Regions from separate parts of the Pseudomonas viridinivis genome, predicted to be linked through region 2. Evidence: riboswitches for the same ligand, from Rfam matches in the RefSeq annotation. Region 2 holds a riboswitch; each other region holds the start of a gene.
The links. A riboswitch is a leader RNA that binds a small molecule or an ion and turns the genes downstream of it on or off. The one in region 2 is predicted to bind cobalamin.
Positions count from the first base shown of each region.

Region 1 (3,272 bases), 460 kb from region 2:
GTTTGCCCGCCTGATGATGCTGGCGAATTGCGTTAAGCATCGACGCGTTCTGGCTCAAGGCCAGGTGGTGCAGTTCCGGGTAACCACCGGGCAGATACAGGCTGTCGGCAGGCGGCAGCACTGAATCGCGGATCGGCGAGAAGAACACCAGCTGCGCACCCATGGCGCGCAGCAGATCCAGGCTGGCGCCGTAAGTGAACGCAAAGGCTTCGTCATGGGCGACGGCAATGGTCACGCCTTCCAGCAAAGGTTCGGCCGGGACAAGGTCCGGCGCGGCGAAGGTCACCGCAGGCGGCAGTTCAACTTCGCAAGTGCTGGCCAGCGCTGCGGCGGCGGCATCCAGACGCAGATCCAGATCATTCAGCTCGCTGGCCTGCACCAGTCCCAGATGCCGGCTTGGCAGTTCGATCCCGGTTTCCCGAGACAACGCGCCGTACCAGCGCAGGCCTTCGGTGAGGCTGCCTTCGAGCAATTGCGCATGCCGTACGGTGCCGACCCGGTTGGCCAGAACGCCAGCGAACGGCAGGTCCGGCTGATAGCGCGCCAGACCCAACGCCAGCGCGCCGAAGGTCTGGGCCATGGCCGTGCCATCGATGACGCCCAGCACCGGTACGCCGAAATAACGCGCCAGATCTGCGCTGGAAGGCGTGCCGTCAAACAGGCCCATCACGCCTTCGATCAGGATCAGGTCGGCTTCACCCGCCGCCTGCCACAACAGGCGGCGGCTTTCATCGGCACCGACCATCCACAAATCCAGCTGATAAACAGGCGCACCGCTGGCGCGCTCCAGAATCATCGGGTCGAGAAAATCCGGGCCGCACTTGAACACGCGAACCTTGCGGCCCTGATTGCGATGCAAACGGGCCAGCGCGGCGGTGACGGTGGTTTTGCCCTGGCCGGAAGCCGGTGCGGCGATCAGAACCGCCGGACAATGACGCGGTTCACTCACAACTCGATGCCTTTTTGCGCGCGGATACCGGCCTGGAAGGCATGTTTGACCACGGTGATTTCAGACACGGTATCGGCCATGTCGATCATTTCCGGTTTGGCGCCACGGCCGGTGACGATCACGTGCTGCATCGGCGGGCGGGCTTGCAGGTCGCCAAGCACCCGCTCGATGTCCAGATAACCGTGCTTGAGGGCGATATTCAGTTCGTCGAGGATCACCATACCAATGGCCGGATCACGCAGCATTTCCAGGGAAACTTCCCACGCGGCTTCGGCGGCGGCGATATCACGCTGGCGGTCCTGGGTTTCCCAAGTGTAGCCCTCGCCCATCACGTGATAGCGAACCTGCTCGGGGAAACGCCGGAAGAAGAACTCCTCGCCGGTGCTGTTGCTGCCTTTGATGAACTGCACGACGCCGCACTGCATGCCGTGGCCCATTGCCCGGGCCAACATGCCGAATGCAGAACTGCTTTTGCCTTTGCCGTTACCGGTCAGAACCAGCAACAGCCCGCATTCATTGGGTGCGCTGGCGATACGCTCGTCCATCACGGCTTTTTTGCGCAGCATGCGCGCCAAATGGCGTTCGTCACGTTCGGGGGATTCGTTCATCTCAGCTCTCCGCTTGAGGGCACGCGAAAGCAGACGGCTGGCAATAGAAAATGACTGGCAGCACGACTTTCGTCATGCCCAGAGCATCGCCCGCCGTGATGCTATTGAATGGATCAGGCCGGTCTCCGGGCTCATGAGCGGGAAAATCCCGACTGTGCGCCTTCCCATGTCCTTGCGGACACAGTGGCATGAAGCACAGCTTCACTCATCTACCGTTGCGGGGGCAGCACCGGGATTGGTCGCCATGGGCGTCCTTACCGGTTTCCCTGTTTCACTCAAGCAATCCGGGGATTTTGAGCACCTGAAACAAAGGGCGCAGGTTAGAGCGTTGAGGTTTGAGCGTCAATCAACTCAGCATCGGGTTGAACCTCGAAAGCCCAGACTTCTCTATCTATTACTGGACCACTGCCCGTTATGGAGATCGATCATGTTTACGCTCAGACCACAGTTCGCGGTTTTGCTACTGGTTGCGGGAGGCCTGGCGGCCTGCGGCGAATCTTCGACCCTGCAAGTCACCGACGGCACCGGGCCGTCCCCCAAGTTGCCGGAACCGAACAAGACGCTGATCCCGACCGTCAACATAGCGCCGGCGGTGGGCTGGGAAAAAGACGCCAAGCCTATCGCCGCCAAAGGCACGCAGGTCGCCGCTTTTGCCGAGCATCTGGACCACCCGCGCTGGCTGTACGTGCTGCCTAATGGCGACGTGCTGGTAGCGGAAACCAATTCGCCGCCCAAGCCTGACGATAATAAAGGCGTTCGCGGCTGGGTTATGGGCAAGGTCATGGGCCGCGCCGGCGCCGGTGTTCCAAGCCCGAATCGCATCACCTTGCTGCGCGACAAGGACCACGACGGCGTTGCCGAAACCCGCACGGTATTCCTGGAAAACCTCAACTCGCCGTTCGGCATGACGCTGGTGGGCAACAAGCTGTATGTGGCCGACACCGACCGCCTCATCAGCTTCCCGTATCAGGAAGGCCAGACCTCGATCAGCGCGCAGCCGACCAAAGTCGTCGATCTGCCCGGCGGCACGCTGAATCACCACTGGACCAAGAACGTTATCGCCAGCAAGGACGGCAGCAAGCTGTATGTGACGGTCGGCTCCAACAGCAACGTCGCCGAGAACGGCCTGGCCGCCGAAGAAGGTCGCGCGGCGATCTGGGAAGTGGACGCCGCGAGTGGCTCCCACCGCATCTTTGCGTCGGGCTTGCGCAACCCCAACGGCATGGATTGGGAACCCACCACCGGCAAACTCTGGACGGCGGTCAACGAGCGTGACGAAATCGGCAGCGATCTGGTGCCGGATTACATCACCTCAGTGCAGGACGGGGCTTTCTACGGCTGGCCGTTCAGCTACTATGGCCAGCATGTGGACGTGCGCGTGACGCCGCAGAATCCGGAATTGGTGGCCAAGGCCATCGCCCCGGACTACGCAGTCGGTCCGCATACCGCGTCACTTGGCCTGGTGTTCGCCGATGGCAAGACGTTGCCGGCGCCGTTCAATGAAGGCGTGTTCATCGGCCAGCATGGCTCCTGGAACCGCAAACCGCACAGCGGCTACAAAGTCCTGTTCGTGCCATTCAGCGGCGGCAAGCCAAGCGGCGCGCCGATTGACCTGCTGACCGGCTTCCTGAATGCCGACGAAAAAGCCCAGGGTCGCCCGGTCGGCGTGGTCAATGATCATCAGGGTGGTTTGCTGGTGGCGGATGACGTGGGGA
Region 1 covers NZ_CP151076.1:4,655,563-4,658,834, forward strand. Annotated here, with positions in the region: gene AABC73_RS21690 (cobyrinate a,c-diamide synthase) at 1-949, opposite strand, end outside; gene cobO (cob(I)yrinic acid a,c-diamide adenosyltransferase) at 946-1,557, opposite strand; cobalamin riboswitch at 1,656-1,877, opposite strand; gene AABC73_RS21700 (sorbosone dehydrogenase family protein) at 1,985-3,272, shown strand, end outside.
Region 1: it holds a riboswitch for cobalamin, as region 2 does, so the genes downstream of both, cobO (cob(I)yrinic acid a,c-diamide adenosyltransferase) here and AABC73_RS19715 (ABC transporter substrate-binding protein) in region 2, are expected to answer to the same signal.

Region 2 (3,272 bases):
ACACCACCGGCACCGCCAATGTCACCGATTGCCAGCGCACCCCGCTGAGGTTGCCCAACAACCAGAACATGATGCCCCGCGCCTGTTCGGAGCTGGCCGACTTGGTAATCAGAAACGAAGTCAGCGCATTGAACAGCTGTGAACCGGCGATGCCTGCGAGGATGATTTGCCCGCTGCCGCTGACCGCTCCGGTGCTGCGCGCCAGCAAGGCGACCAGCGCAAAGGCAGCCACCGCGCCAGCAAAGGCGCCCATTGACAAGGAAATGGCTCCGGCGCCGAGGCCGATGATCGACACCAGCACCGCGCCGGTCGAAGCTCCGGCGGAAATCCCCAGTAGATATGGATCGGCCAGCGGATTACGCAGCAGTGACTGCAACACCACCCCGGAAATCGCCAGCCCGGCGCCACATGCGGCGGCAACCAGCGCGCGGGTCAGGCGGTAGTTCCAGACGATGCCTTCATCAATAGGGTCCAGCACAAAACCGGCGCCCCACAGCTTGTTGGCCAGCACCTGAAACACCAGCGACAGGCTGATCGGCGTCTCGCCAATGGCGATGCCGGCCAGAATCGCGGCCAGCAATACCGGGATCACCCACGCTGCGTGCAGACAGACCCTGCGCAGAACCTGACCGCCGGTCACTGCTCTCATTTGCCCGGATCAACCTGATCAATGGCGCTGGCCAGTTCGTTGATGCCGTCAAACATACGCACCGAGGCCTGCATGGCGTCGGCATCAAGGATCACGATGCGGTTGTGTTTCACGGCATCCATGTTTTTGGTCACCGGATCGGACTTGAGAAATTCCAGTTTTTTCTGGAAGTCGTCAGCAGGGAAGCGACGGCGATCCATGCGCGCGATGACCAGCACCGTAGGGTTGGCCTTGGCGATGGTTTCCCAGCCGACGGTTGGCCATTCTTCATCGGACTCGATCACGTTACGCAGGCCGAGGGTGTTCATCATGAAATCCGGCACGCCTTTGCGCCCGGCCACGTACGGGTCGATGTGCAGGTCGGCGCTGGAAAACCAGAACAGCGCCGATGCATCGGTCAAGTGCTTGGCCTTGACGCTGACCTGAGCCTTGGTCAAACCGGCACGCAGCTGCGCGCTCAACTCATCGCCACGGTCCTGCACGTCGAAGATCTGCGCTAGCTGCGCGACGGTCTTGAATACAGTTTCCACGGAAAATGGCTTGAGCCGCGTGCCATCGGCGCCAACCAGATTGTCTTTGCCTTCGCAGTCCGACGGCATGATGTAGGTCGGGATATTCAGTTCGCTGAACTGCTCGCGGGTGCCGACCGCGCCTTGCGGGCCGACCATCCATTCAAACTGCACCGGCACCAGGTCAGGGCGTTTGCCGATCACTGATTCGAAGCTCGGCTCGTTATCGGCCAGGCGCGGAATACGCTCGTTCTGCGCCTTGAACTGTGGCAGGACCTCGTTGAACCACAGCGAAGTGCCGGCCACTTTGTCGGCCAGCCCAAGGGAGTAGAGGATTTCAGTACCGGCCTGGCCGATGGTGACTGTTTTGCCGGGGGCCTGTTTGAAGGTCAACGGCACGCCGCAGTTCTCGACCGTCAGCGGGTAGTGCGTCGGACCGGCGGCCATGGCCAGTGCAGAACATCCAAGGCTGGCAAACAGTACGGCAAGGCGAGGCAACGTCATGAAAGGCTATCTCCATTCGAACGGATGTCCGGACGGCGGTGTAAGGGCAGGAAACACATCAGCCACCGCTGCTGACTGCGGCGGGGCCGGTCGAGCAGGGTCTGGCAGCAACGGCGATGAACCGATTCTGACGGATGTCCTCCCCGGACACCCCGCCGGTGGGTCAATTGCCAGGGCGCGTTTTCGTGCAACCCTGATGTCGGCAGGTCTCCTGACTGACGCGTCATCGCCATGCTCCGGCCTTCCCGGGTTTACCCAGTGGCATCGATGGAGCGGCTCAGCGTCTACAGTTGCGGGGGCAGTTCCGTTTGATGACCCTGAGGCCATCACGGATTCCCTATTAATCCCGTTTGGGAACCGACGGGCGGCATGGTAATGGATATCAACCGCGACGGGGAAGTTTTCCCGGCGGGCGAGTCCCTGGCCTGGAGATTGCTCGCAGTTCACCGGTTGGTGAACCTTATCGGCCGATGGTCGGTCGATACATGCACGCTGGCTGAGTGCTCCGGTGACAAATCGGCGATGATGATGCCCGGCCCGTATTATTTCTGGAGATTTCCCCCTGTGATATCGACTCAACGCACGGCCTGGCTCAAAGCCTGGGGTGCACATGCTTTTACCGCCACCGGCGTGGTCATTGCCTTCATGGCAACCATCGCGCTGTTCGAAGACCAGCCCAAGGCATGCCTGCTTTGGCTGGGCCTTGCGCTGGTGGTAGATGGAGTCGATGGCTCCCTGGCGCGCAAATTCAATGTTCAGTCGGTGCTGCCGGGCTTTGATGGTTCAGTGCTCGATCTGGTCATTGATTACCTGACCTACGTGTTTATTCCGGCGCTGTTCATTTATCGCTACATCGATTTGCCGGATCACACCATGTTGCTCAGCACTGCGGTGATTCTGGTGTCCTCGCTGTTCTGCTTCTGCAATCTGGAAATGAAAAGCAAGGACAACTATTTCCAGGGCTTTCCCGCCGCCTGGAACGTGGTCGCGCTGTGCGTCTACATCATCTCGCCAGCTTCGTGGGTGACGTTGCTGACCGTTTTCGGCCTGGCCCTGCTGACCCTGACGCGGATGAAGTTCCTCCACCCGTTCCGCGTCCGCCGCCTGATGCCACTGAACATCACCGTCACCACGATCTGGCTGGTGTGCAGCGCCTTGCTGGTCATCGACCACCCGGCGCAAAGCCCGACCGTGATGATCGTCTGGTCCGCGATGTCCGCCTATTTCCTGGGGATTTGCCTGTGGCGCACTTCGCTTGAGTGGTTGGGCAAGTTGCGTAGTTGAAGCGAACGACAGCCTGTAGGACCGGCTTGAGTCGGGAGGGCGTTCTCCGGGCGAAGCCGGTCCTACGGATCCGGTATTTGCGGATTTCACACCAGTCATCCAATAAACCGAACTCCCGTCACGCGGCCGCTTCCAAATCAGGTCACCCCCCAATTGATCTGATTCTGCGAGGGCAACATGAGCATACGACCTGTCGACACCCAGGCTGCGCAATCCCCGGGGCCGAACCCCAATCCGATGGAATCCGATGACGAGGCCCGTCCGGACGATGACGTGCGCAACGCCGAGGAAAATGAAGTGGAGCCGGATGATCCGGACATTGCGGG
Region 2 covers NZ_CP151076.1:4,197,512-4,200,783, reverse strand. Annotated here, with positions in the region: gene AABC73_RS19720 (iron chelate uptake ABC transporter family permease subunit) at 1-649, opposite strand, end outside; gene AABC73_RS19715 (ABC transporter substrate-binding protein) at 646-1,662, opposite strand; cobalamin riboswitch at 1,846-2,039, opposite strand; gene AABC73_RS19710 (CDP-alcohol phosphatidyltransferase family protein) at 2,227-2,946, shown strand; gene AABC73_RS19705 (hypothetical protein) at 3,124-3,272, shown strand, end outside.

Region 3 (3,272 bases), 860 kb from region 2:
CTCTCCAAAGCTGTGGTCAGCCAGAACACGTCCTACCAGAATCAGCGCCGTGCGCCGAAAGCCCTTCGCACGCACCTTGCCCTCGATATCCGCCAGCGTGCCCAGCGCCCAATCCTGATCCGGCCAGCTGGCGCGATGCACGACAGCAATCGGGCAGTCGCTGCCGTAATGGGGCAACAGTTCGGCAACGATCCTGTGCAGATTGTTGACCCCGAGATGAATCGCCATGGTGGCGCGGTGTTGCGCCAGACTGGCCAGTTCTTCACCGGGTGGCATTGTGGTCTTGTCGGCGAAGCGGGTGAGGATCACGCTTTGCGAGATATCCGGCAGTGTCAGTTCGGTGCCGAGCAAGGCTGCGCAGGCAGCGGTTGCGGTAACGCCCGGAATGATCTCGAAGGGAATGTTCAATTCGCGCAGATAACGGATCTGTTCGCCGATGGCACCGTACAGGCTCGGATCACCTGAATGCACCCGAGCCACATCCTGGCCTTGTTCATGAGCGGATTTCATCAAGGCGATGATCTGTTCGAGATGCAATTCGGCGCTGTTGCTGACCTGAATCGCGTTATGGCCCTCTAGCACGGCCGTTGGCACCAGCGATCCGGCATAGATAATCACCGGGCAACTGCGGATCAAGCGCTGCCCCTTGACCGTGATCAACTCCGGATCGCCAGGGCCTGCGCCGATGAAAAAAACGGTCATGGAAACTCCAGATTCTTGAGTGGAAGCGGTGTGTGAGGCGGATTATCGGCTATCGAGCACAGTGCTGGCCAAGGCAAATGTCGCTTGCCGATTATTGACCCGAGGAATAAGCAAGCGTGCAGCACCTGATCGACTGGCCAGCGCCAACGCTGCGCTCTCTGCAATCCCATAACAGCCGGTGTGCTCAAAGGCGGTCAACGAACGATGAGTCAATTGCGCTTCGTAGGGGTTGAGCTGCTGTGCACTGAATACAGTCAGCGGCAAGCGAAGCCGGCGAGCAAGCTCCAGCAGACCGGGCTCATTGCTTTTCAGGTCAATGGAGGCGAGGGCGCTGAGGTCTTGCAACTCAAGGTCATGACTTCGAAGGCTGGACTCGATCAACTCAAGCATCACGCCAGCGGAGCATCCGCGCTGGCAGCCGAGCCCGGCCACCAGCGTCGGCCGCGATTGATCAGGCTTGATCAAGTTCGGCATTGTTGCGGCGAAACAGCCAGGCGCTGATCACGCCCATGGCAATCCAGAACAGCGCGTTGGTCAGCAACGAGGCGATCTTGAACTGCGACTCCAGCGCTTCAGGCGCCAGGCTTTCATGCACCGGCGGTTGCGGCGCGCCGATGATATGCGGCACGACCAGAATCGCCACGCCCAGCACTTTGAGCAGCCAGTTCTTGCCGAACACGATCAATGCCAAAGCCGCTGCAGTCGATGCAGCAGTGCCGATCCACCAGATTTGCCGTTGGGTCAGGTCCGCTGCAGCAGTGCCCGGCAGTTCTGGCGGCAGGCCAAGTGTCGGCGCGAGGGTGAACACCGCAAAACCTGCCAATCCCCAGAGCACGCCCTGGGATGTCTTGCCCGGAGCGCGCAAGGTATACAGGCCCGCCAGCATCAGCGCGAAGCCGACCGCGACCACCAGATTGCCACCGGTCGTGGACAGAATGCGCTGCCAGCCATCTTGCGGAGACCAGGCCTCTTCATCGTGTACATGTCCAGTGGGCGCGTTTTCGGCGTGCTCGTGAACCTGTTCGGTTGGAGCGTTCTCGTAGGTTTCCGCTTGCAGAATCAGTGGCGCGACCCAGAAACTTTGCAGCAGGGTCAGGAACAGGGCGGCGATCAGGCCTGTAAACCCCGCCGTCTGAGCAATTCGCTTGAACATGGCGTCAGGTCTCAATGGCAGGGAAAGGCAGAACTGTGACGGGTGTCGTGCGCCGCATTGTGCACGGCATCAATGTGCGAGAAACCGGCGAAATACACCAGGCACGCGCCGAGAATGGCAGCGCTGATGGCGGCGGTCAGGCGTCGAGTCTGGGTGGCAGTGGTCGTGCTGGCGGTATGACTGGTTGTACTGATCGACATGGCGCTTCCCTCTTGGATGTCGGCAAGGTGAGGGGAACGCATGAGAGCTCCGCTGACAGGCGTCAGAAGAGATCAACAGCGCCCGCCCACCGCGGGTTTGTCAGAAGTTTCATGTCGGGCCGGTCTCCGGGCTTGCGAGGGATCGATTGCTCGACCTGAAAGCGTCACCTTCCCATGCCGTTGCCGGTCACAGTGGATCTGACTCTTCACTCGCTTACCGTTGCGGGGGCAGCGCCGGACTTGCACAAGCCATGAGGCCTGAACGCACCGGTTTCCCGTTTCACCCTGTGAAGGGCACCCGAACAAGGCGTACAGGAGAGCATGGGCCGGCGCTGAACGTCAATCAGTTCGCGTCGGACGCAGGCTTGTGATTGACCTGCCGATGGTCACTGCGTAGCCTTGCGGATTCGAGGTTCTGTGCGCTGCACGCTGCCATGCAGCCGGACAGCGCACAGCTAAGATGGGAACGCGGTCAATGCCGCGGCTGCCCCCGCAACTGTAAGCGGTCAGGTTCATTGCACAGCCACTGCGACAAGCGGGAAGGCGCCATGAATTGCAGGTGGACTGTCCACCCGTAACCGCAAGCCAGGAGACCTGCCTCGATCCGGGCATCATGCCCTGCAAATTCTCACTACAACCGGGCGGGGTGATCCGGTGGCGAATCCAGTCCTGTGCCTGATCACCGGGTTTTCGTCCTGTTTGCCCGCCGCTTCGCCAAAGGGCACCTGATGAAAACACTGGCCAAACTTCCCGTCACCATCGTTACCGGCTTTCTGGGCTCGGGTAAAACCACGTTATTGCGCCACATGCTCGACAACGCTGAAGGGCGGCGCATCGCGGTGATCGTCAACGAGTTCGGCGAGCTGGGCATCGACGGCGAAATCCTCAAGCAATGCACCATCGGTTGTACTGAAGAAGAAGCCAACGGCCGGGTTTACGAGCTGGCCAATGGCTGCTTGTGCTGCACCGTCCAGGAAGAATTCTTCCCGGTGATGCGCGAACTGGTAGCGCGTCGCGGCGATCTTGATCACATCCTCATCGAAACCTCAGGTCTGGCGTTGCCCAAGCCACTGGTACAAGCCTTCCAATGGCCGGAAATCCGCAACGCCTGCACCGTGGATGCCGTGATTACCGTGGTCGACAGCCCGGCGGTGCTGGCCGGCACCTTCGCTGCATTCCCGGATCAGGTCGACGCCCAGCGCAAGCTGGATCCGAAC
Region 3 covers NZ_CP151076.1:3,341,150-3,344,421, reverse strand. Annotated here, with positions in the region: gene cobM (precorrin-4 C(11)-methyltransferase) at 1-702, opposite strand, end outside; gene AABC73_RS15755 (cobalamin biosynthesis protein) at 745-1,176, opposite strand; gene AABC73_RS15750 (CbtA family protein) at 1,154-1,855, opposite strand; gene AABC73_RS15745 (CbtB-domain containing protein) at 1,867-2,055, opposite strand; cobalamin riboswitch at 2,155-2,372, opposite strand; cobalamin riboswitch at 2,449-2,672, shown strand; gene cobW (cobalamin biosynthesis protein CobW) at 2,784-3,272, shown strand, end outside.
Region 3: it holds a riboswitch for cobalamin, as region 2 does, so the genes downstream of both, AABC73_RS15745 (CbtB-domain containing protein) here and AABC73_RS19715 (ABC transporter substrate-binding protein) in region 2, are expected to answer to the same signal.